3 regions of the Thioalkalivibrio sp. ALJ1 genome follow, and region 1 is predicted to be linked to each of the others. Evidence: predicted binding sites of a transcription regulator. Region 1 holds the regulator's gene; each other region holds the start of a gene.
The links. Region 1 encodes sigma-54, which starts transcription at its own class of promoters, with help from an activator protein. Its sites were predicted from a motif close to TGGCANGNTNCNTGCTT; they were not measured.
Positions count from the first base shown of each region.

Region 2: fliL (flagellar basal body-associated FliL family protein) is a predicted target of sigma-54. The motif match lies at 2,543-2,559, and genes of this name have one in related genera.
Region 3: F462_RS07625 (TorF family putative porin) is a predicted target of sigma-54. The motif match lies at 3,076-3,092, and genes of this name have one in related genera.

Region 1 covers NZ_KN050684.1:1,258,149-1,262,695, reverse strand. Annotated here, with positions in the region: gene lptA (lipopolysaccharide transport periplasmic protein LptA) at 1-500, shown strand, start outside; gene lptB (LPS export ABC transporter ATP-binding protein) at 497-1,264, shown strand; gene F462_RS08200 (RNA polymerase factor sigma-54) at 1,353-2,834, shown strand; gene hpf (ribosome hibernation-promoting factor, HPF/YfiA family) at 2,852-3,190, shown strand; gene F462_RS08190 (PTS sugar transporter subunit IIA) at 3,194-3,661, shown strand; gene hprK (HPr(Ser) kinase/phosphatase) at 3,722-4,547, shown strand, end outside.
Region 2 covers NZ_KN050684.1:2,100,883-2,105,429, forward strand. Annotated here, with positions in the region: gene F462_RS12210 (FliI/YscN family ATPase) at 1-683, shown strand, start outside; gene fliJ (flagellar export protein FliJ) at 680-1,153, shown strand; gene F462_RS12220 (flagellar hook-length control protein FliK) at 1,219-2,313, shown strand; gene fliL (flagellar basal body-associated FliL family protein) at 2,609-3,103, shown strand; gene fliM (flagellar motor switch protein FliM) at 3,114-4,088, shown strand; gene fliN (flagellar motor switch protein FliN) at 4,100-4,547, shown strand, end outside.
Region 3 covers NZ_KN050684.1:1,138,146-1,142,692, forward strand. Annotated here, with positions in the region: gene msrA (peptide-methionine (S)-S-oxide reductase MsrA) at 1-237, shown strand, start outside; gene F462_RS07610 (gamma-glutamyl-gamma-aminobutyrate hydrolase family protein) at 486-1,253, opposite strand; gene F462_RS07615 (amidoligase family protein) at 1,303-2,295, opposite strand; gene folB (dihydroneopterin aldolase) at 2,401-2,760, shown strand; gene F462_RS07625 (TorF family putative porin) at 3,145-3,861, shown strand; gene F462_RS07630 (P-II family nitrogen regulator) at 3,931-4,269, shown strand; gene F462_RS07635 (ammonium transporter) at 4,304-4,547, shown strand, end outside.

The sequences.
Region 1 (4,547 bases):
TCCCGGCCATCTTCGGGGCGGGATTCCTGCTGCTGTTTCTCCTGGCCAGTCCGGTGTTGGCCCAGCAGGGCTCGGGCTCGTCGTTGCCGGTCGAGATCACGGCCGACCGCGCGGAGATGGACGAACGCAAGGGCCTGGGGACCTACACCGGCGACGTGGTCGTGATCCGTGGCGACATGACCCTGGAGGCCGACAAGGTCTACGTACGTACCCGTGATCGCCGCCCCTACGAAATGGAGGCCCACGGGGAACCCGCGCGCCTGGAGTCCCCGGATCCCGAGACCGGCGAAATGCGCATCGCCACCGCCCTGCGCATCGACTACCTGCTGAACGAGGACCGCATGATCCTTACCGATCAGGCGCACGTAATCACGACCAACGAAGAGGCACGCGGAAAACGCATTACCTACGACCTGGCAACGGACGTGATCGAGGCCGAGCGCGGCGACGGTGACAGCGAACGCGTGCGCATCACCATCCAGCCGCGCGACGACGAATGAACACCACTGCCAGCCAACCGGCGACCGCAGGCGCGCCCCACGACCGCCTGATCGGACGTGAACTGACCAAACGCTATGGCAAGCGCACCGTCCTCGACCAGGTCGACGTCGATCTGGCTCCCGGCGAGGTCGTCGGCCTGCTGGGCCCGAACGGTGCGGGCAAGACCACCTGCTTCTACAGCCTGGTCGGACTGATCCGCCCCAACGCCGGACGCATTACCCTGGGCGAGCGCGACATCACCCGCGCCCCGATCCATGTGCGGGCCCGCGCCGGCCTGGGCTATCTACCGCAGGAGGCCTCGATCTTCCGACGCCTGAGCGTTTGGGACAACCTGCAGGCAGTGCTGGAACTTCGCCCCGGACTGGACCGCCATGAACGCCGGCGCATCGGCGACGCCCTGATCGAGGAGTTCCAGCTAGAGACCGTGCGCCACAGCCCCGGCATTTCGCTATCCGGTGGTGAACGTCGGCGGGCCGAGATCGCCCGCGCCCTGGCCGGCGATCCCCAATTCATCTGCCTGGACGAACCCTTTGCCGGGGTGGATCCGATCTCGGTGGGGGACATCCAGGCCGTCATCGAACACCTTGCCCGCCGCGGAATCGGGGTACTGATCTCCGATCACAACGTCCGCGAGACCCTCGGCATCTGCCACAGGGCCTATATTCTTAGCGAGGGGCGCCTGCTGGCCGCCGGGACACCCGACGAGTTGCTCGCCGACCCTCAGGTTCGCCGAGTCTATCTCGGCGAGAATTTCCGCCTGTGATTCCGACGCACACGTCGCGCGGCCAGTGCACAAACCACGAGGCAGGCTTTAAGATTTCACGTATGGTCACCTTCGACCCGACACCACAATGCTGAAACCCGGCCTCAATCTACAGCTGGGTCAGACGCTCACCATGACCCCGCAACTGCAGCAGGCGATCCGTCTGTTGCAGTTGTCCACGCTTGAGTTGCAGGTGGAAATCCAGCAGGCGCTGGAGAGCAACCCCATGCTCGAACAGGTGGAGGACGAGGACGCCGATCCGAATACCGAGCGCCTCGACCAAGAGGGCGAACTGGTGGAAGGCGACCGCATGGAGGCCACCACCACCAGCGACGACGTCATCCCCGAGGAGCTGACGACCGACAGCCGCTGGGACGACATCTACGAGCCACCGACCGCCCCCAAGGGCCTGGACGACCGCGACCCGCTGGAGAACACCAGCGACGACGGCGGCGAGGGCCTGCAGGACCACCTCCTGTGGCAGCTGCACCTGAGCCATCTGACCCCGCGCGACCAGCGCATCGGCGCGGCCTTGATTGACGCGATCAGCCCTGACGGCTATCTCGAAGGCGACCTCGAGACCCTGGCCGAGACCATTAACCGTGGCGAGGAAGAACCCGTCGGGGTCGACGAGGTCGAAGCCGTGCTGCACTGGATCCAGCAATGCGACCCGCTGGGCGTGGGCGCCCGTAACCTGCGTGAATGTCTGGAGATTCAGCTACGCGAGCTCGCCCCGGATGCCCCGGCCCGGGAGGCCGCGCGCGCCATCCTGGAGCACGGCATGGACAGCCTGGGCAAGCGCGACTACAAGGCGCTGCAAAGCCAGTCCGGCGTACGCGACCCGGACGAGCTGGCACGCGCACTGGATCTGATCCGCACCCTGAACCCGCGTCCTGGCGCCCAGATCAGTACGGCCACCTCGGAATACGTAGTCCCGGATGTCTATGTGCGCCACACGGTCGATGGCTGGAGAGTGGAGCTGAACCCGGAGATCGCCCCGCGCATCCGCATCAACGACCTCTATGCCGGCATGGTGCGTCAGGTCTCGGACGCCCGCGACAGCGCCTTCATGCGCGATCAACTGCAGGAAGCGCGCTGGTTCCTCAAGAGCCTGCACAGTCGCAACGACACCCTGCTCCGAGTCGCCGAGGCGATCGTGCTCCGCCAGCAGGGCTTTCTCGAACATGGCGAGGTTGCGATGCAGCCGCTGATCCTCCGCGACATCGCCGAGATCCTGGAGATGCACGAGTCGACCATCTCACGCGTGACCACACAGAAATTCATGCACACCCCGCGCGGGGTCTTCGAGTTCAAGTACTTCTTTTCCAGCCACGTCGGTACCAACGATGGCGGTGAGTGTTCGGCCACCGCCATCCGTGCCATGATTCGGGAATTGATCGGCGACGAGCCTGCGAACAAGCCGCTGAGCGATGCCCGGCTCGCCCAGATCCTCTCGGATCGAGGCATTAACGTGGCACGCCGTACCGTGGCCAAATACCGTGAGGCCATGCATATCCCCTCATCCAGCGAACGTCGGCAGATGGCTTCCATGCCCACCGGCAGCAAGTAACCCAAGGAGACCCAACCATGCAGATCAATCTGACCGGCCACCATGTCGACCTGACCGACGCCCTGCGCGAATACGTCAACGAGAAGTTCGCGAAGCTGGAGCGCCACTTTGACAAAGTCATCGACGTCCACGTCGTGCTGACCCATGAGAAGAATCAGAGTCAGCACAACAAGGCCGAGGCCAATCTCCAGGTTAGCGGTAACCATATCCATGCCGAGGCCTCCCACGACGATATGTACGCAGCCATCGACGGCCTGATCGACAAGGTTGACCGTCAGCTGATCAAGCACAAGGAAAAGGTCAAGGATCACCACCGCGCCGAGGGTGCCCAGCGCAACCGCGAGCAGGCCTCCTGATCCATGACCATTGCCGAGCTGATCACCGCCGACCGCATAGGTCTGGAGCCCGAGTGTTCCAGCCAGAAACGGGCCCTCGAGACACTGGCGGAGCTCCTCGCCGCCGGCGGTGACGCCGAGGGGCCGGCCAGCAGCGCGATCTTCGAGGCCCTGTCCGCCCGCGAGAAGCTGGGCTCCACTGGCCTGGGGCATGGCGTCGCCATCCCTCACGGCCGGCTGCCCGATCTTGCGACTCCGCGCGTGGCCGTGCTGCGCCTGAAGCAGGGTGTCGACTTTGACGCAATGGATCACGAGCCGGTCGATATCCTGATCGCCCTGCTCGTCCCGGAAGCCGCGACCAACGATCACCTCAACCTGCTTGCCCAGCTCGCACGCGGCCTGTCCCAGCCGGACACGATTGCCGCCCTGCGCCGAGCCGGCGATGCGTCGGCTCTGGAGCAGGAACTCGTGGGCCGCTTCAGCGAGGGCTAGGCCCTTGCAGACGGTCTACCCATACGTCGACCAGCGGGAGGCCGGCCCACGCCGGAGGCCATGAACGAGGCATTAGGGGAAGGCGGAATCGCCCGGGACATCACCGTGGAAAGCCTGATCCAGGCGATGGGCAACCGTCTGGATCTGCGCTTTGTGCATGGTGAACACGCGGCCGCCGACCGCAAACTGGTGGGCGAGGATGGCGACGACCTGCCCCTGGCCGGGCACCTCAACCTGATCCGACCCAACCGCATCCAGGTCATCGGAGACTTCGAATCCCGCTACATCTCCAGCCTCAGTGACCGCCAGTGCAATGACCTGATCCTGGAGATGGCCCGCACCGGAACCACGGCTGTGATCTTCGCCGAAGACACCTGCCCGTTCTCGGAAATGCCCGACGTTCCTCAGGCCGCGTTGCCCCTGATTCTGTGCTCGGGCAGCAGCAGCCACGAGATCATCTCGTTGTTGCGATACTTCCTGCAGCAACGCCTCGCCCATTTCGAGGTTCGCCATGGCGTATTCATGGAGATCCTCGGCATCGGGGTCCTGATCAGCGGCGCCTCCAGCGTTGGCAAAAGCGAGGTCGCGCTGGAGCTGATCTCCCGCGGGCATCGCCTGATCGCCGACGATGCTCCCGAATTCGCGCGGATTGCCCCGGATATCGTCCGCGGCCATTGTCCTGCACTGCTCCAGGACCTGCTCGAGGTTCGCGGGCTTGGAGTTCTAAACGTCCGCGCCATGTACGGCGATTCAGCCATCAAGGGTGGCAAGTACCTCCGTCTGATCATCGACCTGCGTGATCATGGCGAGCCTTCACCGGTGCCCGATGACCGACTGAACGGACGCCGGGGCGAGATCGACATCCTCGGTCTGCGCGTGCCCCTGA
Region 2 (4,547 bases), 840 kb from region 1:
GGACCGTGGTGGTGGCGGTGCCGGCCGACCAGTCGCCGCTGCTGCGCCAGCATGGCGCGTGGGTGGCCACTGCGGTCGCGGAGCATTTCCGTGATCAGGGGCTGCATGTACTGCTGCTGATGGATTCTCTGACCCGCTTTGCTCAGGGGGCCCGCGAGATCGCCATGGCGATTGGCGAGCCACCAGCCTCCAAGGGCTACGCGGCGTCGGTGTTTGCGCGGTTGCCGCAGTTGGTCGAGCGCGCGGGCAATGGCGACGTCGGGGGTGGCTCGATTACGGCCTTCTACACCGTGCTGGCCGAGGGGGACGACCAGAATGATCCGATCGTGGATGCAGCGCGGGCCATCCTCGACGGCCATGTAGTGCTTTCCCGCGAGATCGCGGAGACCGGACGGTATCCTGCGATTGATGTCGGCGCGTCCGTGTCGCGCGTGATGTCGTCTCTGATTGGACCGGAGCACGAACGTGCGGCGCGACGCTTCCGTGACCTGGCCGCCACCTTTATGCGTAATCGCGACCTGATTGCGGTGGGCGCTTATCGCAAGGGGGCGGATCCGCACCTGGACGAGGCGGTGGCGATGCACGAGCGCCTGGAGGCGTACTTGGGGCAGGGGCGTGACGAGGCGGTCGGTTTTGATCGCGCCCGCGATGACCTGTTGGCTCTGGTGGGTGGTGGCGCGTGAATTCAAAGCGGCTGGAGCGCTTGTTGCGGTTGCGTCGGATCGAGGAGAGCGAGGCGACGCGGCAGCTGGGCGAGCGGTTGCAACAACTCGACGGGATCGCGGACCAGCGCGATCGGCTTGAGAGCTATCAGCACGAGTACCTGCAGGCGACGTTGCCCGATGATGCCAATGCCCTGAAATGGCTGGCCGGGATGCGTGATCAGTTGCGTACGGCTCTGGAACAGCAGGATCTGCGGATTCAGGCCGCGGAGTCACAGGTAGAGACCGCCCGCCAGGCATGGCTGGAGCGACACCGCAACTGCCTTTCGCTGGAAAAGCTGGTGGAACGGCGGCGGGCCGAGGCTGCGCAGACCGATGCGCGTCGTCAACAGACCGAACAGGACATGTGGGCGACGCGTCAGGCTCATGCCCGCGAGGGCGCGGCCGGAGGCAGTCAGAAGTCGGAAAGTACAGATTGGCAGAGTTCTTGAATGGGCCTTGAGTATCGAATGAGGCGAGCACGCGGGGAATGCCCCGACACGAAGAGGATCTGAACATGATCGCGACACAAAACGCCAGCCAAGGGATGCTGCCACTGCTGCAACTGTTGGGCGGTGGATCGCTGCAGGACCTGGATGGCCTGAAGGGCCTGGAAGGCGGCTTGCCGGGCTTGAAGGGTGAGGGTGGCGAAAGCTTCCTGGCGGTGCTTGAACCGCAGATGGAGGCCTTGTTGGCGAATCTTGGAGTCCCAGCGGACGAGCTTGAAGGGATGGACCTGGAGGCGATGCTCTCGCGCTTGCAGGATCTGCTAGACGGGCAGGAGTTCGCCTACCAGGGAGAGGCCGATGGCAAGGGCTTGCCGCTCGCCGGTTTGATGGCGGCAGTATCGGATTCCGGCTCGAATGCCTCCAGACGGAGCGAAACGACTCCGGTAACGGGCCGTTCGGGTGGCGAGGCGCAGGCGCTTCCGGTCAAGCCGTTGCCGGCGGCCGTGATGCGTCTCTTTATCGAAGCCAGCCAGGCCTCAGGGGGCGGGGTCAATCTGAAACCTGACGCGGTGGGCGCACCTGTGGGCCTGACTCGCGAGAACGTGCTGGATGTGCTGACCCAATGGATGACGCAGGGCGGTGATGATGCCCGGCGTTCCCGAACGGATACGGTGCAGGGTGTGTTGCCGGCTCTGGCCGGGCAATCCGAGGCGAGTGAGTCGGCGCGAGCGCTGCCACGCTTGGATTTGACCCGTTTGTTGCAGCAGCCGAACGGTGCGCGGGAGCTGGCCGATCAGGTCCGGATGCTCGCGCAGGCTCAGGGTGGACGTACCGAGCTCAAGCTGCACCCCCCACAGCTGGGGAGCCTGGATGTGCGCGTGCTGGTGGATGGTGATCGCACCAGCATCCAGTTCATCAGTGCCAATCCAGTGACCCGCGAAGTTCTCGAAGCCGCCATGCCCCGCTTGCGCGATAGTCTGGCGGAGAGCGGGCTGACGCTCGAGGATGCAACCGTGTCCGATCAGCCGGCTGAAGAACATGCCGAGCAGGATGCGCAGCAGGCGGCGGCCGATGCCGAGGCGGAGATCATGGATGAGGCCAACGATGACGACGAAGGCAGCACGCTTTCGATGCTGAACCGTCGCCTGGACCTGTTTGCCTGAACAGCCGGCCCGCGTCTCCTAGCGGTGGTCCTGGGCCCTTTTCTACCTTGATGTACAGAGTCCCTCTGGACGTTCTGGCCGGCCCTTCTGATGGGCGCCAAGATCCCGTCTTTCGGTGTGCTGTGACGGCCGATTCTTGACGTTATCCGGCCTCCAGGGGCGCGGCCGCGCCCTCTTCAATATCTCCTTTGTGTCATAACCGTCGGATAGTTCGAAGAAAATCGAACTCTGGCATCCACCTTGCTATGGTCCTGATCAAGAGCGAATTCTTGGTTTATCGGACGGTGGATGTGAAATGGCAGAGAAGGAAGTCAATCTCGATGACGGTGGAGACGGCGCCCCGAAGAAGGGTGGCATGGGCAAACTGATTGTCCTGCTGCTGGTTGCCGTTCTATTGATCGGCGGGGCTGCGGGAGCGGCCTGGTTCTTCCTCGCCGGAGACGGCAATGACGAGCAAGTCGAAACTGGCCCGCCGGAACGCTTCTACACCAGCCTGGAGCCGATGACTGTGAACATCGAGGCCCCAGGCCGGATTCGCTACCTGCGGGTCGAGTTGAGCTTGGTGACGCACAACGCGGGCGTCACCGAGGCGCTCGAGCGACATATGCCGGCGATCCGCAACGACGTTCTCGGCATCCTGGGCGAGCAGCGCTATGAAGACCTGAACACACGGTCGGGCAAGGAGACGCTTGCGGAGGAGCTGAATGAGGCGATCCGTGGAATTCTGAGCTCGCGGGATGCCCCGAACGCGGTCGAGGCCGTGTTGTTCAACGAACTGGTGATGCAGTAGGAGCCTCGTCATGGCACAGACGGATATCCTCAGCCAGGACGAGATCGATGCCCTCCTGCACGGTGTAGATGAGGGTGAGGTCGAGGTCGAAGACCCGTATCCCAGAGATGGGCAGGCGCGGGAGTTCAATTTCGCGACCCAGGATCGGATCGTCCGTGGACGCATGCCCACGCTGGAGATGATCAACGAGCGCTTTGCGCGTCATCTCCGGGTCCGTCTGTTCAACGTGTTGCGGCGGTCCGCCGAGATCTCGGTGGTGGGCACCCGGATCACCAAATTTTCCGAGTACATGCATTCGCTGTTCGTGCCTACCAGCCTGAACCTGGTGCGCGCGCATCCGCTGCATGGCACGGGGCTGTTCGTGTTCGATCCCAAGCTGGTTTTCATCCTGGTCGACAACTTCTTTGGCGGGGACGGGCGTTACTACACCCGTATCGAGGGGCGTGATTTCACGCCGATGGAGATGAAGGTCGTACACGGGGTGCTTCAGGGTGCCTTCGAGGACATGCAGAAGGCCTGGCAGCCGGTGATGGAGCTCCGGTTTGAGTTCCTGAACTCCGAGGTGAATCCCCAGTTCGCCAATATCGTCTCTCCCACCGAGATCGTGGTGATCAGTGAATTTCACATCGAGCTCGACGGTGGGGGCGGCAACCTGCACGTAACCCTGCCGTACTCGATGATCGAGCCGATACGCGAGCAGCTGGATACCGGTATCCAGTCCGATCGTTCCGATGTGGATCAGCGCTGGATGCACGCCTTGCAGGAGGAGATTCAGACCGCCGAGGTCGAGATCAGCTCCATGCTCGCCGAGACCGAGGTCACGGTACGTGAACTGCTGGATATCCAGCCCGGCGACATTATCCCGGTCGATCTCCCCGACACGATCACCTTGCAAGTCGAAGACATCCCGATGTTCCGTGGGAAGTTCGGCGTATCCAATGGCATGAATGCGCTCCAGGTTTCGGAACGCATTATCAAACGATAGAGGGCCGCAACATGGCAGACACCGACGATCCCAAACAGGACACCCCAACCCCGGATGAAGAGGCCACGGAAAACGAGGCCACGGATTCGACGGAAGGTGGCTCCGATGACCAAGCCCTGGCCGATGAATGGGCGGCGGCCCTGGCTCAACAGAAGGACGACGAAGGCGCCGCCGACCCGGACGCCCTGTTGAACGAGGCACAGGGTGGCAGCAGTGCCGACGCGGTGGCAGAGGAGACCCCGAAGGCCGAGAAAGCAGAGAAGGTCGAGAAGAGAGAGCGCAAGCACAAGCCTGACGAAAGCGCCGAGGCTTTGCAGCCCGAACAGCTGTCGGGGGTCGTCCAGGGCGACGGCGAAGAGATGAATCTGGAGATGGTGCTGGACGTGCCGGTCACCATCTCCATGGAGATCGGCCGTACCCGAATCCCGATCCGCAACCTCCTGCAGTTGAATCAGGGTT
Region 3 (4,547 bases), 120 kb from region 1:
GGCACCCAGTACCGCTCTGCGATCTACACCAATGAAGCCGACCAGATGGCCGCCGCCGAGGCCAGCCGCAAACGGTTCCAGGCCGCGCTGGATGCGGCCGGTCGCGGGACCATCACCACCGAGATCGCCGAAGGCCCGGCGTACTATTTCGCCGAGGACTACCACCAGCAATACCTGGCCAAAGTCCCCAACGGCTACTGCGGCCTCGGCGGCCTGTCCGTCCCCTATCCCACCTGAGGCTCGCTTCGAAAATACGAATTTCACCACGAAGCCCACGAAGGCACGAAGAAGGGCAAGGGCGACTCATAGTAAGTCTGGAAGAAGGGAAAGTTTGCGGGTGAAGGGGCGGGTGCGTGACCGTTTCTCAAGTCACCCTATCAACGTGTCGCTTGCGGCCGTGGCATCAGCCTTCTTCCATTCTTCAAAACTTCCTGTGAAACCGCCTTTCTTCGTGCCTTCGTGGACTTCGTGGTGAACAAGGGTTTTCAGTCCCTTTGGGTGGCGGCCTGGACGAGGGCGTGGAACAGGCGCTGGTGGCGGCGCTTCTGCGGGAGGTATTCGGGGTGCCATTGCACGCCGATGCACCAGTCGCGTTCGGCCTCGATCGCTTGAACCACGCCGGTGGTCTCGCGGCCCGCGACCTGGAGCCCGCGGCCCAGGTCGTCCACTGCCTGATTGTGCAGCGCGTTCACGTGCAGCGTGTGGTCGCCGAGGATATCGGCGAGGCGGCTGCGGGGTTCCAGCGCGACTGGCTTGACCGGTAGCAGGCTGCGCGCCTGAGGGGTTTCCACGTAGAATTCAGCCAGATCGCGCTGCAGGGTGCCGCCGCGGACCACGTTGATCAGCTGCATGCCGCGGCAGATACCCAGGATGGGGCGGTGCTCGTCCAGGGCGCGATGGATCAGGGCCTTTTCCAGGCGGTCGCGATCCGTGTCCAGTACGCCGCCGTGGGACTGGAACAGCCGCCGCAGCAGCCACAGCGCCGGGTAGAAGAGGTAGCCGATCAGGCGCTGCGAAAGCCGGCGCTCCGCCTTCCGGATGGACGCGGCGTCCGGGCCCTCCGGCAGCGTCTCGCCATAGAGCTCGGGATCGACATCCGCCCCGCCACCGACCACCAGGCCGTCGAAGTGACAGTGGCTGCGTGGCTTGCCGGGACGCAGCCGTAACGGGCGGCCGCCCGCCCTCCAGACCGCCAGTGCTGTAAATAGCCAGGCCGGGCCCCCGCCTTGGTCGGGCCCGGTGATGGCGATCACCGGGCGGCGGGGGCGAGGGGCGAGTGGGTCGTTCGTATTGGTCGCGGGTTCAGAACCAGTCACTGAGGCGTTGGCTCCAGTCGTCGGCCCAGCGGCCAAGGGCCTGGCCTGGGCGTTCCAGGTATTCGCGTGACAAACGCTCCAGGCGTTCCGGATCGGCCGCCAGACGCTCCACCTCGACCCAACCATTGAACGGGCGCGCCAGACTCCATTCCGGGTCGTCGATCTCGCAGTTGGGCAGACGGTAGTGGAAGGCGGGGCGCGGTTTGATCAGCTCGTGTTCCACGGGCGCTGCGTCGACGCGGTCCGCGTCCAGATGTGCGAACAATGGGAGCAGATCCAGGGGACGGTTGCGCGTCGGGTTGTGCGCCAGGTAGGCATCAATCAGGCCGGCCTGGTCGGGCCGGAAATCCGGGTCCAGCACGTAGCGTACAAAAGGGCCGGGAAACGCCCGAATGTAGGGGGACAACCGTCGGGCCAGGTCGATGGCTCCGGCCGCGGTGAGAACCTCCACCATCAGCAGGAAACTGCGCAGGATCGCCAGCAGCCACTCGGCGTCAGTGCGGTGGATTTCGATATTGATCTGCAGGCCAAAGGCGTACAACAGGGAACGTTCGGTGCCCAGTGCGCCGGCCTGCTGCAGGGCGGCTCGTACCCGGTCCAGGCGGGGCAGGTCGGCTGCCGCGATGGGCGGGGCGACGATCTCGTGGGGGACCAGGCGGCCCGCGGCGTCGGCCAGCCAGCGGTCCAGCGCGGCCTCGTCGGAGTCGTCCAGCTCAATGCCCAGGCGTGCCAGGTGGTCGCGATAGGCGCGGTCCTTCAGCACGCGGGCGTCCAGCTCCAGCTGGAAATCCCCAACCTCGGTATCGCGCACGTGGCAGACGAAGGCGCTGTCCGAATCGATCTGCCCGCCAAACTCGGCCTGGACGGTTTCGGCCATGGTGTCCAGCGAGACCCCGGCCATCTCGAGTTCCAAACCGATACGTCGCGCTTCGCCGTCCGGATTGGTGGGCCAGGGGAGTTCGTGAAAGAGGTCGCTCATGCGGGACTCGGGCCGTGATTTAGTGCGCCCATGATAGCGACTTGGTGTACCTCGTGTGGCCCAGAAAGTAGGATAAGCGCCGACCTTCCGGAGCTGGCTGACCCCATGGACCGAATCTATCTGCGCGATCTCCAAATCAACGCCGTCGTCGGCGTCTACGACTGGGAGCAACGGCTGCAGCGCCCCCTGCGCTTCGATATCGAGCTCGCGGCGGATACCCGAATTGCCGCGCACTCCGGGGAGATCGGCGACACCGTCGACTACGAGGCCGTCGCCAATGTGGTGCGCGCGATCGTCACCCGCGAACCTCATGCGTTGCTGGAATCGCTCGCCGAGGAGATCGCCGAGGCGTTGATGGCCCAGTTCGCTTCCCCTTGGGTGCGCATCGTGCTGGGCAAGCCCGGCGCGGTCCCCGGGGTCCGCGAGGTCGGCATCGAGATCGAACGCGGAAGCCTTTCTTCTTAACACCGTCCCTCCCGGGCTGCTGAGGCTCCGGAAAACCTCGCTTATTGGGTGATCGCGAGTCGCGAAGCGACCTGGCGATCTGCCACCCGGGGCAGTATTGCCCGGCTACGTTCCATGCCACATTCGTTCCCCCCGGTTTCCTCCCGCCCTAGACCACCCTGCCCATGCCTGAACCTTCTCTCGCACCGGACATGGTTCACAACATGGCCGAAGCGCACGCTTTTGGTGCGTGTGCACTTTGAGTGCGCACCATTTGAAGGCAACCCCCCCGTGGTTCGGCCACAACAGGTGTTGTTAAAAGCCGATTTTGGTACTTGGCACAGCCCATGCAAGGACCGGGTGTCGACTACGCGACACTCGATTGCACAACTGGGAGAACACAACATGAAGAAGTTCACTCGTTCCGCACTGGCCGCCGCCATTGTAACTATCGGCTCGACCGGTGGTGTGGCCTTTACTTCGACCGCCACCGCGGAGCTTTCCGTAAACATTGGGGCGGTCTCCAACTACTACTTCCGTGGTGGTTCCGAAACCGATGACGGTGCCGCGATCCAGGGGGGCATCGATTACGAACACGAATCCGGGTTTTACACCGGAACCTGGGTCTCCAATGTCGACTTCGGGGACGATACGAGCTACGAGCTCGATCTGTATCTGGGCTTTGCCGATGACTTTGACAATGGCTTCGGCTACGACGTCGGATACGTCTACTACGCCTACCCCGATGCACGTGATGACGATGGTTCCCTGAGCGCCGACTTTGGCGAGATCTACGGCGAGGTGAGTTTCGATACCGGACCCGTCGGTCTCTACGGCGGCATTGCACACGTCGTCACCGACAGCTCCGACTCCGCTCTGGAGCGCAAGGACACGTACTACTACGGCGGCCTCGACATCCCATTCATGGAAGTCTACAGCGCCGGCTTCCTGGTCGGTCGCCAGACGTTCGACGACACCGACGAAAACGACAACTACACCCATTACACCGCGAGCCTTACCCGTGATGCCGGCGACTGGGGCGAGTTCAGCTTCAACCTCGAGTACGTCGACGAGTCTGACGAGGACGTTGGCGCCTGGGTGGGCTGGTCCAAGACGTTCTAGCCCCTGGACCCACTACTTAAATGAAATGGCGGGCCCGCATGGTGGCGGGTCCGCCCATAGGAGTCTGACATGAAGATGATTACCGCCGTGATCAAGCCGTTCAAGCTTGATGATGTTCGCGAGGCGATCTCGGAGATCGGCGTGCAAGGAATGACCATGACCGAAGTAAAGGGTTTTGGTCGCCAGCGCGGTCATACAGAGTTGTATCGCGGTGCCGAATATGTGGTCGATTTCTTGCCCAAGGTGAAGCTTGAAGTGGCTGTCGACGAAAACCTGGTCGATCAGGTGGTTGAGGCGATTTCAAAGTCTGCCAGTACGGGCAAGATCGGCGATGGCAAGATCTTTATTACGCCGGTGGAGCAGGTCGTGCGCATTCGCACGGGCGAGACCGGACCGGAAGCGCTTTAAACCTTTGCCTTCCAGCGAATGAGGAATTTCAATAATGGAAATTGAACAGCAAGTTGTCGAACTCGCCTATGCAATGGACACCTTTTACTTTTTGGTGGCCGGCGCACTGGTGATGTGGATGGCCGCGGGCTTTACCATGCTCGAGGCCGGTATGGTTCGCACTAAGAGTGTGGCCGAAATTGCAACCAAGAATATTGCCCTGTATTCGATCGCGAGCATCATGTACATGCTGATCGGCTATAACATCATGTACAGCGATGGCCTGAGCTCCATTATCC